DNA from 4 places in the Bacillus sp. Medicinal_06 genome. Region 2 is predicted to be linked to each of the others. Evidence: riboswitches for the same ligand, from Rfam matches in the RefSeq annotation. Region 2 holds a riboswitch; each other region holds the start of a gene.
The links. A riboswitch is a leader RNA that binds a small molecule or an ion and turns the genes downstream of it on or off. The one in region 2 is predicted to bind S-adenosylmethionine.
Positions count from the first base shown of each region.

Region 1: another riboswitch for S-adenosylmethionine. It lies ahead of AC1M36_RS01775 (MetQ/NlpA family ABC transporter substrate-binding protein); the one in region 2 lies ahead of mtnW (2,3-diketo-5-methylthiopentyl-1-phosphate enolase).
Region 3: another riboswitch for S-adenosylmethionine. It lies ahead of AC1M36_RS00060 (ECF-type riboflavin transporter substrate-binding protein); the one in region 2 lies ahead of mtnW (2,3-diketo-5-methylthiopentyl-1-phosphate enolase).
Region 4: another riboswitch for S-adenosylmethionine. It lies ahead of metK (methionine adenosyltransferase); the one in region 2 lies ahead of mtnW (2,3-diketo-5-methylthiopentyl-1-phosphate enolase).

Region 1 covers NZ_JBWYHD010000001.1:331,813-336,025, reverse strand. Annotated here, with positions in the region: gene AC1M36_RS01785 (GNAT family N-acetyltransferase) at 1-313, shown strand, start outside; gene AC1M36_RS01780 (YdcF family protein) at 646-1,275, shown strand; SAM riboswitch class I at 1,446-1,536, shown strand; gene AC1M36_RS01775 (MetQ/NlpA family ABC transporter substrate-binding protein) at 1,595-2,413, shown strand; gene AC1M36_RS01770 (acyl-CoA dehydrogenase family protein) at 2,427-3,587, shown strand; gene AC1M36_RS01765 (methionine ABC transporter ATP-binding protein) at 3,594-4,213, shown strand, end outside.
Region 2 covers NZ_JBWYHD010000007.1:326,548-330,760, reverse strand. Annotated here, with positions in the region: gene AC1M36_RS19180 (methylthioribulose 1-phosphate dehydratase) at 1-437, opposite strand, end outside; gene AC1M36_RS19175 (2-hydroxy-3-keto-5-methylthiopentenyl-1-phosphate phosphatase) at 434-1,093, opposite strand; gene mtnW (2,3-diketo-5-methylthiopentyl-1-phosphate enolase) at 1,090-2,334, opposite strand; SAM riboswitch class I at 2,399-2,504, opposite strand; gene AC1M36_RS19165 (pyridoxal phosphate-dependent aminotransferase) at 2,557-3,747, opposite strand; gene AC1M36_RS19160 (carbon-nitrogen family hydrolase) at 3,762-4,213, shown strand, end outside.
Region 3 covers NZ_JBWYHD010000001.1:8,436-12,648, forward strand. Annotated here, with positions in the region: gene AC1M36_RS00055 (ABC transporter ATP-binding protein) at 1-816, opposite strand, end outside; gene AC1M36_RS00060 (ECF-type riboflavin transporter substrate-binding protein) at 827-1,375, opposite strand; SAM riboswitch class I at 1,514-1,631, opposite strand; gene AC1M36_RS00065 (aspartate/glutamate racemase family protein) at 1,787-2,467, shown strand; gene AC1M36_RS00070 (ATP-binding protein) at 2,552-4,213, opposite strand, start outside.
Region 4 covers NZ_JBWYHD010000002.1:126,937-131,149, forward strand. Annotated here, with positions in the region: gene pckA (phosphoenolpyruvate carboxykinase (ATP)) at 193-1,779, opposite strand; SAM riboswitch class I at 2,009-2,130, shown strand; gene metK (methionine adenosyltransferase) at 2,297-3,496, shown strand; gene AC1M36_RS04300 (hypothetical protein) at 3,605-3,784, opposite strand; gene AC1M36_RS04305 (MogA/MoaB family molybdenum cofactor biosynthesis protein) at 4,204-4,213, shown strand, end outside.

The DNA.
Region 1 (4,213 bases), on a different contig from region 2:
GCAAAGTAAATGGAGTGGGCTCATTATTCATAAGGAAGATAATCTAATTATTGGTGATATGGGTTGTAAAGGTGCACCTGATTCAAGGGATACAGTAGAGATTGGATATAGTATTGTGCCAGAATATCAAGGGAATGGCTATGCAACTGAAATGGCAAAAGCTTTCGTTGAATGGCTACAGCAGACTAATGAGGTGCAAATCATTAAAGCGGATTGTTTCAAGAGTAATATTGCCTCAAGTAAGGTTTTAGAAAAAACAGGATTCAAATGTGTACTGGAAGAACAGCATATGAAATATTGGATTATAAAGTAGATAGAAAAAAGAGGTGTGTTTCTATGAAATTAGGAAAATCACTTCTTTTTTCTTACAAAGTGATTCCTTTTTTTATATACTTTTGTTTCATCATTCCCTTCTGTGAAGAAATTCGTTACAATAGAGTTGTATGAGAAATTTTGTACATAAATCAAATTCATAAAATATGAACCACAAAAAATAGTAAATGAAAAATCCTCTATTTGAATGAAAACCCTTTATAGCACGAATCAATTGTTTAGAAACGTGCCTTCTTTCAAATGAACTCAAATATAATGATTTAAAATAGATTATTTTTTAGAAGTATGGATAATGCACGGGGGCCAGTACAAATGAAACAAAATAAAAAAAGTAAAAAAAGAAGAGTTTTGCAAGTGTTCTTACTCATGGTTAGTTCTATCATTGTATTTATAAGTTATGCAGCTTACGATATTTGGAGTTATCGTTTTAAAACAGATGAGGTGGATACAGATGCTGCTATTGTACTAGGGGCGGCTTCTTGGAACGGAAAACCGTCTCCTGTATTTCGTGAAAGAATCAATCATGCAATTTCTTTGTATAAGAATGGAAGTATTAAAAAAATTATTTTTACAGGTGGTACGAAATTTGAAGCAGAGCAGGAAGAAGCACGCACTGCGAAAGCGTATGCATTAAAGCATAACGTAAAGGATGAAGATATATTAATTGAAACACAGTCGCGTTTTACAGAAGATAATTTAAAGAATGCAAAGCAGGTCGGAATTGATAATGGCTTACATACATACACGATTGTAAGTGATCCCCTTCATATGAAGCGAGCGATGAAAATAGCGAAGCATATTGGGATGGATGCATATGCATCACCAACGCCAACGTCAGCGTATAAAACATTAGATACAGAAATTCCATTTTTCTTTAAAGAATTATGTTCTTATATTGGGTATGTTGCATCGTTACCTTTACGTATGTTGAAAGGCGATTAAAAAATAAAGAAAAGGATAGACAAAGGTAGAGTGGTTCTACGGAGTCTATCCTTTTTTATGCAAATATGATGCGGATTTTTTATGACTTTACAAATTATAGAAAATTTTTAAATAAAAAACCTTGTATTTTCATCGGAATAGTGACACAATAGAATGCATAATCAAATATAATCTTATCGAGAGAAGTGGAGGGAACGGCCCAATGAAACTTCAGCAACCTATCTGTTAATAAAAAAGGTGCTAATTCCGAGTAGATAAGAAGGAAAAGAGATGACAACCTTCTTATATGTAAGGTTGTTTTTTAGTAGGAGGAGAAGGGATGAAGCGTTTATTTTTTGCACTTGTAAGTATTGTATGTAGTTTATTTATTATTACTGGTTGTACGCAGAAATCAGGGGGCGATCAAAAAGAGATTCGTTTAGGCTTTACACCTGGCCCATATAGCGATCAAGTGAAAAAAGCAGTACAACCGTACTTAGAGAAAAAGGGGTACAAAATTAAAATTGTTGAGTTTAATTCACCAAACGAAACAAATCCAGCATTAACGAATAAGGATATTGATGCAAATATATTTCAAAGTACTGCTTTTATGAAGTCTTACGCAAAAGAAAATAATGCGAAAATTTCAAGTATTATTCAAGTTCCATCAGCACCTCAAGGTGTATACTCTGAAAAACATAAATCATTAGATGATTTGAAAGATGGAATGAAGATTGGGGTACCAAATGATCCAGTTAATTTAGAACGAGCATTACGTATTTTAGAAGGGATTGGCTGGGTGAAATTAAAAGAAAATGTAAATATTTTAACAATCTCTGAAAAAGACATTACGTTTAAAAAGAAAGATTTCAAATTAGTACCGCTTGAATCACCACAGATCCCAAGAGCGATGAAAGACTTAGATTACGGTATTATTAACGGAAACCTTGTCATTTCATCTGGACATAAGTTAAAAGAAGCATTGGAATTAGAAAAAACACCTTCGCAACACAGAATTATTGTTACTGTTCGTGATGAAGATAAAGCAAAACAATTTGCGAAAGACTTAATTGAAGCGTACCATTCACCAGAATTTAAAAAGATGATTCAATCTGAAGAACAATTTGAAGGATTCGTGCTTCCTGATTACTTAAAGTAAAGGAGATCTTGATATGACATTATCATTTATAGAAACAGAAGAACAAGTTCTCGTATTGGAGAAACTAAAGGAGCTAGTTCCGCAATTTGCAGGAAGGGAACATCAACTGAGTGAACTCGGATCTTTTCCTTTTGAAAATATTAAAGAGTTGCAGCATATCGGTTATACGAAGTTAACATTACCAAAAGATGTCGGAGGAAAGGCCATTTCATTGTATGATTTTGTTTTATTTCAAGAAAAGATTGCAGAGGGAGACGGAGCAACAGCTTTATCAATCGGTTGGCATCTTGGAATAGTGAAAGAACTTGCGGAAAATCGCTCATGGAAACCTGAGATGTTTTCTTGGTTTTGTGAAGAAGTAAAAAAAGGCGCTCTTTTTAACCGGGCAGCAACTGAACCAAAGACAGGGAGTCCAACGCGGGGAGGAAAGCCAGAAACGCTCGCTGTCCAAAAAGGTGATAAGTGGATTATAAATGGAAGAAAAACGTTCACAACAATGGCGCCAGTACTTGATTATTTCATTATATCTGCGAGCATTGAAGGGCGAGATGAGATAGGAGAATTTGTGATTCCAAGACATGAAAAGGGTGTGTTGATTGAAGAGACATGGGATAGTGTTGCGATGCGTGGAACCGCTAGCCATGATCTTGTACTGCAGAATGTTGAAATCCCAGATAAATTTTTTACAGATGTAAAAGGTTCACAGTCGAAACCGAAAGGAATTGGATGGTTACTTCACATACCAGCATGCTATTTAGGAATTGCGCAGGCTGCAAGAAATTATGCAATTCATTTTGCGAAATCATATCAACCGAATAGTTTAAATCATCCAATCAGTTTACTTCCAAACGTTAGGAGATTAGTAGGCGAATTAGAGCTCGAACTCTTGCAAGCTCGTACTTTTTTATACCAAGTTGCGAAAAAATATGATGAGGCGGAAGATAAACAATCCCTGCAAGCGGAATTAGCAGCGGCGAAATATATTGCGACGAATGCGGCGATATCAATTGTTGATAAGGCAATGAGAATTGTAGGAGCAAAAAGTTTATCTGAAAAGAATCCACTGCACCGCTATTATTTAAATGTTCGCGCTGGTTTACACAATCCACCAATGGATGATGTAACACTCTCATTACTAGCAGAAGATGCTTATAAATCAATTGAAAAGGAGTGAGTGAACATGATAACGTTACGCGATATAAATAAAACGTTTCAGACGAAAGAAGGTTTATTTCACGGTGTAAAATCAGTATCTTTGCAAATTGAAGAACATGATATATATGGAATTGCGGGCTTAAGCGGCGCTGGAAAGTCTACATTATTACGTACAATGAATTTACTGGAAAAGCCGGATTCAGGTGCAGTCATTGTAAATGGTGAAGACTTAACAAAGCTATCAAAGAAAGAATTACGAACAGCCAGACAGTCAATCGGTATGATTTTTCAACACTTTCATCTTCTTCATAATAAAAGTGTATCGGATAATATTGCTTTGCCATTAGAATTGAAATCAGTTTCAAAAGAAGAGAAAGAAAAACGTGTAAGAGAATGCTTGGAGATTGTTAGTTTAAGTGATAAAGCACATCATTTTCCTTCACAGCTAAGCGGTGGGCAAAAACAGCGTGTTGCGATTGCGCGTGCATTAGCAAATGATCCTAAGGTATTACTTTGTGATGAGCCAACATCGGCACTTGATCCGAAAACGACACGATCTATTTTGCAATTTTTACAAAAGATAAATAAAGAATTAGGAGTTACAATCGTAATTGTAACGCATGAAATGAATGTCATTAAACAAAT
Region 2 (4,213 bases):
GGGATGTGGGCATCATTTTCAATAATTGGAATGTGAATGGTTGCACCTTCTTCCCAAATATCAAGAGCTTTAATAATTTCTTGGTTACGAAGAATAACTTCTTCTTTATATAAATTTGTGATGACATTATTATCAGTTGTATGGACATGTAGGACGCAACCAGCATTTGTATGATTGTAAATATGCGTATGCAATATGGTTTCGGCAGAAGGACGTAAATCGGTATCTAAGACTGGTTTTCCTTGATAATCAACTAATAGGAAATCATCAGGTGTTGTTTTTGTTTTATCCTTCCCGCTTGCTGAGATAAGAAAAGTAAGTGGTTCGTGATTTACTTTTATAGAAATATTTCCACTTGTTGCTGGAAACCAGTTGCGATTGGTTAATTCTTTTTTTAGTTCACTTAAGTTATGCCATTGATGAAAAAGTTGTTTCATAGCTTTACCTCCAACAAGTGCTGTAATTCCGTTTGAATATCATAAAATGTTTCAAATGGTGTGTAAGGAATATGGTGTTCTTCACATTTTGTAATAAGAAAATCCCGGGCGAATACTTTGTCGGCTTGTTTGGCTGCTTGTAAATCTGTGATGGAGTCGCCTATTACAATATGAAGATCATCGTTAGAGCTAAGATGTCGAATTAATGTTGATTTACAAAGACCACAAGCATAATTACAATGTTCATCGCAAGGGTGTGGCCATTTTACTTTGATGAATTCTTCAGAAAAATCAGTTTTATTGCAATAAATTCGATTTTCTGGAACGAGTCCTTCTAAGAGGGGATGAACGAAGAAATCCATTCCTCCAGAAATAACATAAAAAGAAATATTATTTTCATTTATAAACTGTAAAAATTCTTCAAAACCAGTGCGTATACTAGCCGTTTCTTTTAGGAACTTGATGATATTATCATGCAAAGTTGTTGGTAATAATTTAAAAAGTTGTGAGACTCCTTCTTGAATAGAAAGATCTTGTGATAATATCCTTCGTTTTATTTCCTCAGCTTCTGGTGGAGCGAATTTTTCCATAATGGCAACGATATTATCATTGTTCGTAATCGTACCATCGAAGTCACAAAAAATTTGAAGACTCATAGTTTCACCTCGTAAGATGGATTTCCCCATAATTGTAGTGCAGCATGTAAATCAGTGTTATCTACTTCATGCAATGGTGTTCCTTGCAAAGCGGCATCAATTGCTGCTCGGAATGCTTTTCCTCCGCCTTGTGCACTGCTTGGATGACCGTGAATACCACCACCTGCATTAATGACAACATCCTTGCCAAAATCGCGAAGGATAAATGGAACAAAACCAGGATGAATACCAGCTGATGGAACAGGGAAGCTTCTTTTTAAATCGGAAGCTTCTTTTGTTAGTGCTTCTGTAATAAGAAGGGCTTCTTTTTTTTCTAATGCAACACTGCCGTATGGCGATGGAAATAAAGAGAAGTCTGCACCAGCATAACGAAGCAATTTTCCAAGTAACAATGGTGAAGAAAATCCGTATAATTTTGATGATGCATAAGCACCGCTAACAGCAGGATGAGCCATGATAGGAATAGAAATATCTTTATCCTCTGCAAGTGATTGTAGTACATCTAATCCGTACGCGAAGACATTAAAAAGTAGGATATCTGCACCGGATTCAATTGCTCGTTTGGCATGTTCTTTTAAATCATAAGTACGTCCCGTTAAATTCACTGCATATAAAGTCTTATGACCATATGTTTCGTATACAGATTGTAATACTTCTTTTCCAGCATGAATTCGTTTCGTAAGTGGCGTTAATGAGTTTTCAAATAAAATCTCATCATCTTTTACAATATCTACACCGCCAATTGCTTGATCACGTAGTTGAGTTTTTAAATATCCGATATTACGTCCAAGCATTCCCTTGAAAATACTCATTAGAAGTGGACGATCGTGAATATGTAAGAGATGTCGAATACCTTCAATACCAAATTTAGGACCAGGGAAATGTTTTTTTAAGTCATCTGAAAATGTTAAATCAATTAATTTAACTTCACCATCTAATGATAATTTTCCAAATGTTGTTGTTAAAATGGCCGGTAAATCAGGACTGAAATTTAGTGATGGATAATGAATTTTAATGAGTCCACGCGTTACTTTTTTTCCAAGGTACGCATTTACATGTTCTTGTTCTTCTAACTTTTCGACATGAATGACATTGCCTTTATGTTGTTTTAATTGTTCTTGTAATAAGTGTGGTAAATGGGTCCATGAACCAATTGTCAAACCGAGAGCAATTTGTTCTGCTTTTTTGTTTACATTATGAGAATCATCATGGATTAAATAAGTTGCTGTTATTCCGCTCATTTTCATAACCTCCTAGTTAAATAAAAAAACCTCTCAGCTAAGGAGAGGTTTTTTTACAACCAGCTCCTTATCTGTCAGCGTAATGCTGCGAGAATTAGCACCGTGCCTACAATTGTAGATCGGTTGCCGGGTTTCGTCGGGCTCGTCCCTCCACCTGCTCTTGATAAGAAGTATTTAGAAATGTTTAAATTTTTTCGATATCTGAATTTTGACAGAGTTTCTTTATAGTGTCAATGTTTTTTTGAAAATTTTTAATTTCTGGATTCGTTGAATAGCTTCTTGTAATCGCTCTTCTGTATGTAATAACCCAATACGAACGTAGCCTTCGCCATGTTCACCGAATCCGACTCCAGGTGCAACTGCTACATGTGCTTGTTCTAACAATAAGTCAGTAAATTGTTCTGATGTATACTCATTAGGAACAGGAAGCCATGCGAAAAATGATCCCTTCGGTGCGACAACATCCCATCCAATTGAACGGCACGCTGTAATGAGTGCATTTCTCCGTGATTCATAGCGTTCTACAAGTTCATTTACACAAGATTGTGAACTTAATAGCGCCTCACAAGCCGCCTCTTGCACAGCACCAAAAATGCTGACATACATATGATCTTGCAATAAATTAATTGTTTCAATGACACTTTCGTTACCGATCGCAAAGGCGATACGCCAGCCAGCCATATTAAATGTTTTTGATAGTGTATAAATTTCAATGCCAACATCTTTTGCGCCGTTTGCTTGTAAGAAGCTAGTTGGTTTGTTGCCATCAAAGCCAATTGCTCCATAAGCGAAGTCGTGAACTACTAAAATATCATTTTCATGTGCAAATGATATTGTTTGTTCAAAGAACGTTTTTGATGCAATAGCACCAGTTGGATTATTAGGATAATTTAAAAACATCAATTTGGCTTGTTTGGCAATAGCATCATTAATTTTAGTGTAATCCGGTAAAAAATCATTTTCTGCTAATAATGGCATCGTCTCAAACTTTGCTTTCGCTAAAGCGACGCCTGATAAATAGTCAGGATATCCTGGATCAGGTACAAGTATTGTGTCACCAGGATTTGTAAAACAAAGCGGTAGTTCAACCAGCCCTGCTTTACCACCAAATAAGATAGCGACTTCTGTTTTAGGGTTTATTTTGACTCCGTATTCACGTTTATAGAATGTCGCAACGGCTTTTTTTAAGCTTTCATGTCCGCGGAATGGCGGGTATTTGTGATGAACTGTTTTTTCTGCTGCACGTTGTAAAGCTGTTACGATATGCGGCGGTGTTGGTTGATCTGGATTGCCTTGACCTAGATTGATAACATCATGCCCTGCTTCAACGACTTTGTTAACTTTTGCAACAAGTGAAGCAAAAAATTGTGTTGGTAATGATGTTGTAATCTCGGAAGGTTGAAAATGTTTCATACTTTCCACCTCTTTTGAAAGTTGTTACAATTCTAGTGACAAATGATATAACCTTTCTAAGTTTTTGTAAAGAAAAAATAATTGAAGATGGGGTCGATAGAATGAAAGTCGCATGTATTCAAATGGATATTGCTTTTGGTAATGTAAAAATAAATATTGAAAATGCAAAGAAAAAAATAGAAGAAGCGATGCAAGGAAACCCGGACATTATCGTATTACCAGAACTTTGGACGACTGGTTATGATTTAGAGAGAGTGCCGGAAATTGCAGATGGGGATGGTATTCAAACAAAGCAACTTCTTTCAGAATGGGCCCAACAATATTGTGTGAATATTGTTGGGGGGTCTATTGCGAAACAAACAAAGCACGGTGTTATGAATACGATGTATACAGTGAATCGGGAAGGAAAACTACAAAGTGAGTATAGTAAGGTTCATTTGTTCCAGTTGATGAATGAACATAACTA
Region 3 (4,213 bases), on a different contig from region 2:
ATTTAAAGTTTCAATTGGATAAATTTCTTCATCTAAAATATTCATTTTTAGATTTTTTAACACTTCAATATATATAGGTTCTCTTAACCCTATACTTTGTAAAATGTTTGCTTGTAAAATCTTTTTTGGTGAATCGATTGCTACAATATTCCCTTCATCTATTAATATAATTTTATCTAAGTCTAATTTTAATATCTCTTCTATTCTATGCTCAATAATAACGATTGTTTTATTTAATTGTTGATGTACCTTTTGAATAAGTTCTACTGCTTTTAAACTACTTATTGGGTCTAGATTTGCTAATGGCTCATCAAATAGTAATATGTCAGCATCCGTCGTTAGTAGCCCAGCAAGAGAGACAGTTTGTTTTTGACCACCAGATAATTCATGTGGGCTTCGTGAGTGAAATCTATGCATCTGTACTTTCTGTAAAGAGTCCATAACAACCGCCTTCATTTCCTCCTGTTCTACGCAATCATTTTCTAACGAAAATGCAACATCTTCCCCTACAGTTAACCCAATAAACTGGGAATCTTGATCTTGCAAAATAGTTCCTACAAGCTTACTTTGCTCAAAAATACTACTTTTTCGTGGATCCTTACCACATATTGAAATGTTCCCAGTACTTGATCCCTCATATGAAAAAGGGATCAGCCCATTTATACAATGGGCCAATGTAGATTTTCCTGATCCACTTCGACCAGCAATCAATACTTTTTCACCTGGATAAATATGAAGTGTGATATTCTTTAAAGTAGGTTCTGTCACTTGTTGATATTGAAATGTAAATTGTTCAAAGGAAATAATCGGCTTCATTGTGCTATCCCTACTTTTCAATTTTTAAATGTGTATGTTTTTTATTTGCTTTCGCTAATCCAAGTGTAATTGGTAAACCAAGGATTAAGAAAACAAGGACATCTGCAATCGTTGCACCAAGTACTTGAATAATAATTTTATCTAAAGGCTCTCCCATCACGATAATATCGAAAGCGCCGGCAAATATAATTCCAATAACAATCCCAAGTAAACCTGTTACAGCAAAATATGAAATATCTCGATTACCGAATGTTCCATTTTCCACACTGAAACTTGCTCGTTTTTGTACAAGTCCCATCGTAAATCCAATAATGCCTGAGCTAAGTACCCATCCCCACCATATTCCCCATCCAGCGATAGTATCTGTCACTGTATGACCGATAAGACCAATCAAAAGTCCTGCAAATGGTCCGAAAATCGCACCAAAAATTGTTAATATGGCCAGAGCTGGTTTTATAAATGTATTTGGGGCAATTGAAAGTCCCCATAGACCTAATACCCCATATATTGCAGAACCAATTCCAATTGCTACGACTAATTTTGTAGATAATTTGTTCATATGAATTCCCCCTCATTCTAGTTAGCTTATATTAGTCCTATATGTAAAAGAAAATGGAATTATTCATCTTCACTTCCTTTCTCCCCAATAAAAAATGACCTCTTATAGAAGAGGTCATTTGCGTATGGATATATGATCCTCTTATCTTTCAAAAGACAATATGTCTTTTGTGGAATTAGCACCTTCCTATTTCTATGAATAAATAGGGGTTGCTGAGGTTTCATAGGGCCGTTCCCTCCACCTCTCTGGATAAGTATTCGTTTGTAATTTGTATTATTGCACTAACGTGAATTAATTTCAATATTATTCTCACTATTTTTATTTTTATATAAAATGACAAATAAATCATTGTATTCTTATCGGAATTATGGAATAATTAATAACAAAACAGGTTAACAGGGGGAATGAGACATGAAAGTAATTGGGTTAATTGGTGGATTAAGCTGGGAATCAACATCTCTTTATTATAAACATATTAATACACTAACTTTATCTCAGTATAATCATAATGCAAAGCTTGTTCTATATAGCATGGATTTTGGCGAAGTGACGAATTTACTACAAAATCAACAATATGAAGAAGTGCAAAACCAACTCGTTCAAGTAGCTAAAAAAGTAGAACACTCCGGTGCAGATTGTATACTTATGTGTTCAAATACAGTACACCAATTTGCGGAAGAAGTAGAAAAAGCAATCTCTATCCCACTTCTTCATATTGGCGATGTAAGCGCTGAAGAAATTGTTGAACATGATGTGAAGCGGATTGGTTTGCTTGGAACAAAACAAACAATGGAACAAGATTTTTATAAAACGAGACTAGCTAATTATGGTATTGAAACAATTATTCCCAAAGAAGATGAACGAAATTTCATTCATCATGTCATTCTCCAAGAGTTAAGTAAAGGTATTATTTTAAAGCAATCCAAAGACCGTTTCTTACAAATTGTTCAAAATCTCATTAAAAACGGGGCAGAAGGAATTTTATTAGGATGCACAGAAATACCGTTACTCATTTCACAACAAGATCTTTCTATCCCTGTATTTGATACTGCTTTTTTACATGCCAAAATTGCAGTGCAATTCGCTGGCTAATCAAGAAAAGAAGCTATCTTACAAGATAATAAGATAGCTTCTTTTCTTTGCTGCTACTCTATATGAAATGGAAATTAATCTCTATTACCAAGACCCTGTTATAGATGGCATAGCTGAATGAGAAGTACCCTGCTCACTTTGAAACATAGGTAAATAAATAGTAACGGATGTTCCTACTCCTACCTCACTCATGATACTAATTCTTCCTTGATGACTTTCAATGATTTTATAACTGAGCATGAGTCCAATGCCAGTTCCTTTTTCCTTTGTACTATAAAAAGGTTCACCAAGCCTTTTTATTCTTTCTTCAGGAATTCCTACGCCCTCATCAACTATATTAATAATAACCTCTTCACGTTCTAATTTTTTCACAGAAATAGAGATTTGCCCTCCATCTGGCATTGCTTCAATTGAGTTTTGTAAAATATTAATAAAAACTTGTTTTAATTGATTTTCACAGCAATCAATTATTAATTCTTTTGATTCTATATGGAGATTAATTTGAATATTTGTCATGATTGCCTTTGTATTAATTAATGAAACGACATTTCTTAATATCAAACAAATATTTTTCTTTTCAGTTGGAATGACATCAGTCTTTGCGATTGATAAAAACTCATGAAGGATAGATTCAATTCGCTCAATTTCTGACAGCATAAGATCGAAGTATTTATCCTGATCTTCTTGATTAATTTGAAATAGTTGAATAAATCCTTTAATCACTGTCAGTGGATTTCGAACTTCATGAGCTACCCCAGCAGCTAACTGTCCAATTGCTGCAAGTGTATCTGATTTATTCAATAACTCTTCAGTCTTTTTCCGCTCAGTAATATCTCGAACAATTATCATAATCTTATCTTGTAAAAGTGGTAAACACCTAGCTTCAAAGAAACTAATACTTCCTTTAAGCGTTAACGGATATTCAACAATAACTGTAGATTCTTTTTGCCTTACTTGGTGAATCGCTCCTCGAAATTGCTGTGCTACAGGTGATGGTAAGACTTCATAAAACTTTTTCCCCATAAACGATTCTGCAGGTACGTAAAACTTAGCTGGTGAACCAGCTTTATAATCTATAATTGTTCCATCAGCTTCGGTTAAAAAACACAAATCAGGTAATGCTTTAAAAATAAGCTCTAGCTCAGATGTTTGTTGCTTTAATTGTTCTTCAATTCCTTTTCGATGCGTAATATCAACTCCAACTGCCCAGTAACTATAACCAGGTACTGGAAAATGTTCTGAGATGTTTGACCACATGATTGTCTTTATTTCTCCATTTTTGCATGTTAAATTCATTTCCCAATCTCGAAAACTTTTTCCACGCATCGAAAATTTCTTTTGAATGTGTCTGCGATAACTTTCATCAGGATATAGCAATTCAAGTGCTTTTGGATTTTCAATGATTTCTTCTGCAGCATAACCTGTTACAAGCTCACATTCTCGGTTCCATAATATAAAATTCCCATCTTTATCAAGAGCATCAACCATAATGGGCATATTTTGCAAGATTGTATGTAACTGTTCTTCTTTTTTAGAAAGTAAATGTATATTTTTTGTTTGATTTTGAAGTTTATTCATTGCATTATCTACAATGAGATTTGAAAGCATTTCGAAGTATTTTTGACAAGTACGGATATCTTTTTTTATTGAACAAGCAACAAATGACCCAAGATGTTGCTCATGTAAAAAAAACGGAATTTCAATCTTTATAAGTTCTATATGTTCTTCTCGATTCATACCAAATGA
Region 4 (4,213 bases), on a different contig from region 2:
AGGAAATTTGCATTAGGAGTACCACGAAAGTAAAAGAAAGAAGCTTACGTTTTGATCGTAAGCTTCTTTTTTATTGTAAGTATGTGCAACCAGCAAAGCCGCATGGGTTTTGTCGGTGAGTACGCGATCCTTTTAGGTTACAACATGCTTATTCATATGAGTAAAGGTCATTCAGACAGTAAAGGTTTTAAATTAAGCGATTGGACCGCCCAATTTGATAATATCTTCAGAAATGTTCTCGAATTTTTTGAAGTTTTCTTTGAACTTATCTGCAAGTTCGATTGCTTTTGCTTTGTAAGCTGCTTTATCAGCCCATGTTTGTTCAGGCATTAATACTTCATCAGGTACACCTGGTACATGTAGTGGTACTTCAAGACCGAAGATGTCATGTTTCGCTGTTTCAGCGTTATCAAGCTCGCCGTTTAATGCCGATTGTACCATTGCACGAGTGTAGCCTAAGTTCATACGTTTTCCAACGCCGTATTCGCCACCAGTCCAGCCAGTGTTTACTAAGAATACTTTCGCATCATGTTTCTCAATCTTTTCACCAAGCATTTCAGCATAGCGAGATGCATCAAGTGGTAAGAATGGAGAACCGAAGCAAGTTGAGAATGTTGCTTGCGGAGAAGTTACGCCGCGCTCAGTTCCAGCTAGTTTACTAGTGTAACCGCTTAAGAAATGGTACATAGCTTGCTCTTTATTTAATTTACTGATTGGAGGTAATACTCCAGATGCATCAGCAGTTAAGAAAATAATTGTGTTTGGATGTCCTGCAACACTTGGCACTACGATATTATCAATCGCATCAATTGGGTATGCAGCACGTGTATTTTCTGTTAATGTAGTATCATTATAATCTGCAATACGTGTTTGATTATCAATTACAACGTTCTCAAGCACTGATCCAAATGTAATTGCATCAAAAATTTGTGGCTCTTTTTCATGAGACAGGTTAATACATTTCGCGTAGCAACCGCCTTCAATATTGAATACGCCGTTATCAGACCAACCGTGCTCATCATCACCGATTAATTTACGGTGTGGGTCAGCAGATAGTGTTGTTTTACCTGTTCCAGATAAACCGAAGAATAAAGCGACATCGCCTTCTTCACCTACGTTTGCAGAGCAGTGCATTGATAAAATATCTTGTTCTGGAAGTAAGAAGTTCATAATAGAGAAAATTGATTTTTTCATTTCTCCAGCGTATTCCGTACCACCAATTAATACGATGCGTTTTTCAAATGAAACCATGATGAATGCTTCAGAATTTGTGCCGTCGATCGCTGGATCTGCCTTAAAGCTTGGTGCAGAAACGATTGTAAATTCAGATTCATGATTTGCTAATTCTTCTTCAGTTGGACGAATAAATAATTGATGTACAAATAAATTGTGCCATGCATATTCGTTAACAACTTGTAATGGAAGACGATAGTTGCGATCAGCACCAGCGAATCCTTTAAACACGAATAATTCGTCTTTTTCCTTTAAGTACTCTAATACTTTTGTATATAATTTATTAAAATGTTCTTCAGAAATCGGTTGGTTTACAGATCCCCAAGCAATCTTATCTGCAACCGATGCTTCTTTCACAATGAATTTATCTTTAGGAGAACGTCCTGTATACTTTCCTGTAGAAGCAGAGACGGCACCAGTAGAAGTTAATTTCCCTTCGTTTCTCATTAGTACTTTTTCCACTAATTGTGGAACGCTTAGTTGAATCTGTGCATTGCTTCCGTTCAGTAATTCGTGTAATCCAATTTGGACATTCACAGTACTCATATTTATATACCATCCTTTTCATTTTAATGAAATATTTCTCGTAATCCCCACCAAGAGTATAACACAATCATATAAATAATGTATACTATTTATTTATTTTTGTTTGTGTGAATGTATAATTTTCCTATTAATATTTTGTTCGACAAGAAATGCGAAAAACTTGTAGGAATATGTGAATATTAATTGACAAATGAATATCATTTCTTTAGTATAGGTTGGGACGGATACTCTCTTATCCCGAGCTGGCGGAGGGACAGGCCCGATGAAGCCCAGCAACCTCACTTGTATTGGTAAAAACAAGTGAATAGGTGCTAAAACCTGTGCGAGGCGCAAGGTCTCGAACGATAAGAGCGAAGGGCAAAAAGCAGTATGCAAGTAGCAAATTAAACCTTTTCTCTATAAATAGGAAAGGTTTTTCTTTATGCTTGTGTGGGAGAATAAATGAATGTCGCAGTTTGTGGCAAATTAAGGATGAGTTCCGTACAATATATACAATTACTGTAGGGAGGTTTACCACATGACAAAACAACGTCATCTGTTCACATCTGAGTCTGTAACTGAAGGACATCCAGATAAAATTTGTGACCAAATTTCTGATTCAATTTTAGATGCGATCTTAGCAAAAGACGCAAATGCACGTGTAGCTTGTGAAACAACAGTAACAACTGGTTTAGTATTGGTAGCGGGGGAAATTACGACTTCTACTTATGTAGATATTCCAAAGATCGTTCGTGAAACAATCCAAGGAATCGGTTACACTCGTGCAAAATACGGATTCGATGCAGAAACTTGTGCAGTTTTAACATCTATCGATGAGCAATCTGCTGACATCGCTATGGGTGTTGACCAAGCGTTAGAAGCACGTGAAGGTCAAATGACTGACGCTGAGATTGAGGCAATCGGTGCAGGGGACCAAGGTTTAATGTTTGGTTTCGCATGTAATGAAACAAAAGAATTAATGCCACTTCCAATCTCACTTGCTCACAAATTAGCTCGTCGTTTAACGGAAGTACGTAAAGATGAAACATTAGATTATTTACGTCCAGACGGTAAAACGCAAGTTACAGTTGAGTATGATGAAAATGGTAAACCAGTACGTATCGATACAATTGTAATTTCAACGCAGCATCACCCAGAAGCTACGTGGGAACAAATCGATCGTGACTTAAAAGAGCAAGTAATCAAAGCTGTCGTACCAGCAGAATTAATGGATGAGGAAACAAAATTCTTCATTAACCCAACTGGCCGCTTCGTAATCGGTGGACCACAAGGGGATGCTGGTTTAACAGGACGTAAAATCATCGTCGATACTTACGGCGGATACGCTCGTCATGGCGGCGGTGCATTCTCTGGTAAGGATGCTACAAAAGTTGACCGCTCTGCGGCATACGCAGCTCGTTATGTTGCGAAAAACATCGTAGCAGCTGGCCTTGCTGAAAAAGCAGAAGTACAACTTGCATACGCAATCGGCGTAGCACAACCAGTATCAATTTCAGTTGATACATTCGGCACTGGTAAAGTATCTGAAGAAGTACTAGTAGAACTAGTTCGTAACAACTTCGATCTTCGCCCGGCTGGCATTATCAAAATGTTAGACTTACGTCGCCCAATTTACAAACAAACAGCAGCTTACGGACACTTCGGACGTACTGATGTAGATCTTTCATGGGAACGTACAGACAAAGCAGCAGCTTTAAAAGAGCAAGCTGGTCTATAATATAAGAAGAAAAAGCTTTGCGCGAAGGCGCAAAGCTTTTTTTATTGTATGGATTATAAGTTCAAGCTTGCTTGGATAGTTTATCCCGCATTAACGGAACAAATGCTATCATCCTTTCTTCTGACGCGCTTTTCCAGCACAAAATGCACTGCATAGCAAAAAGAGCGTTGCGAATCCCCAGCCACCGATTGCTGAATAAGGAACAGCATCCTTTAATGCCATCCCAGCACTGATGGAAGCGACAAATAGAAGGATAAATACCGTTGTAAGTTTTTGATAAAGTTCCATGAATAAGCCTCCTAATTATGAAAATTTGTTTAGTTTGCATCAGATTGTTCCGCGCGATTCAAAATCCAATTCAATAGGAAAGGGCGAGAAGAATTGCTGTACTTGTTAAGTATGTGTGGTCAGAACCGTCGGACATTTGGATAGAGAGTTTTTACAATATTGATATCTCATCCATAGGAAATAATTTGATAGTGGCTTAGATGAATTAAAAATGGGACTTGGTGCAAGTTGTTTTATATTGTTAAATACAATTTGGATTGTGGAAAAATACCTTTTTATGGTTATATATACTTATATTGTATCATGATGTTTTGTTCATTTGATACATAATTGTAGACATGTGATGTATTTCATACTTCATAAAGTTTCGATACGATATGATAAAATGATGAGTAGTTCATAAGAAGGAGCGAATAAAAATGAGTGTAA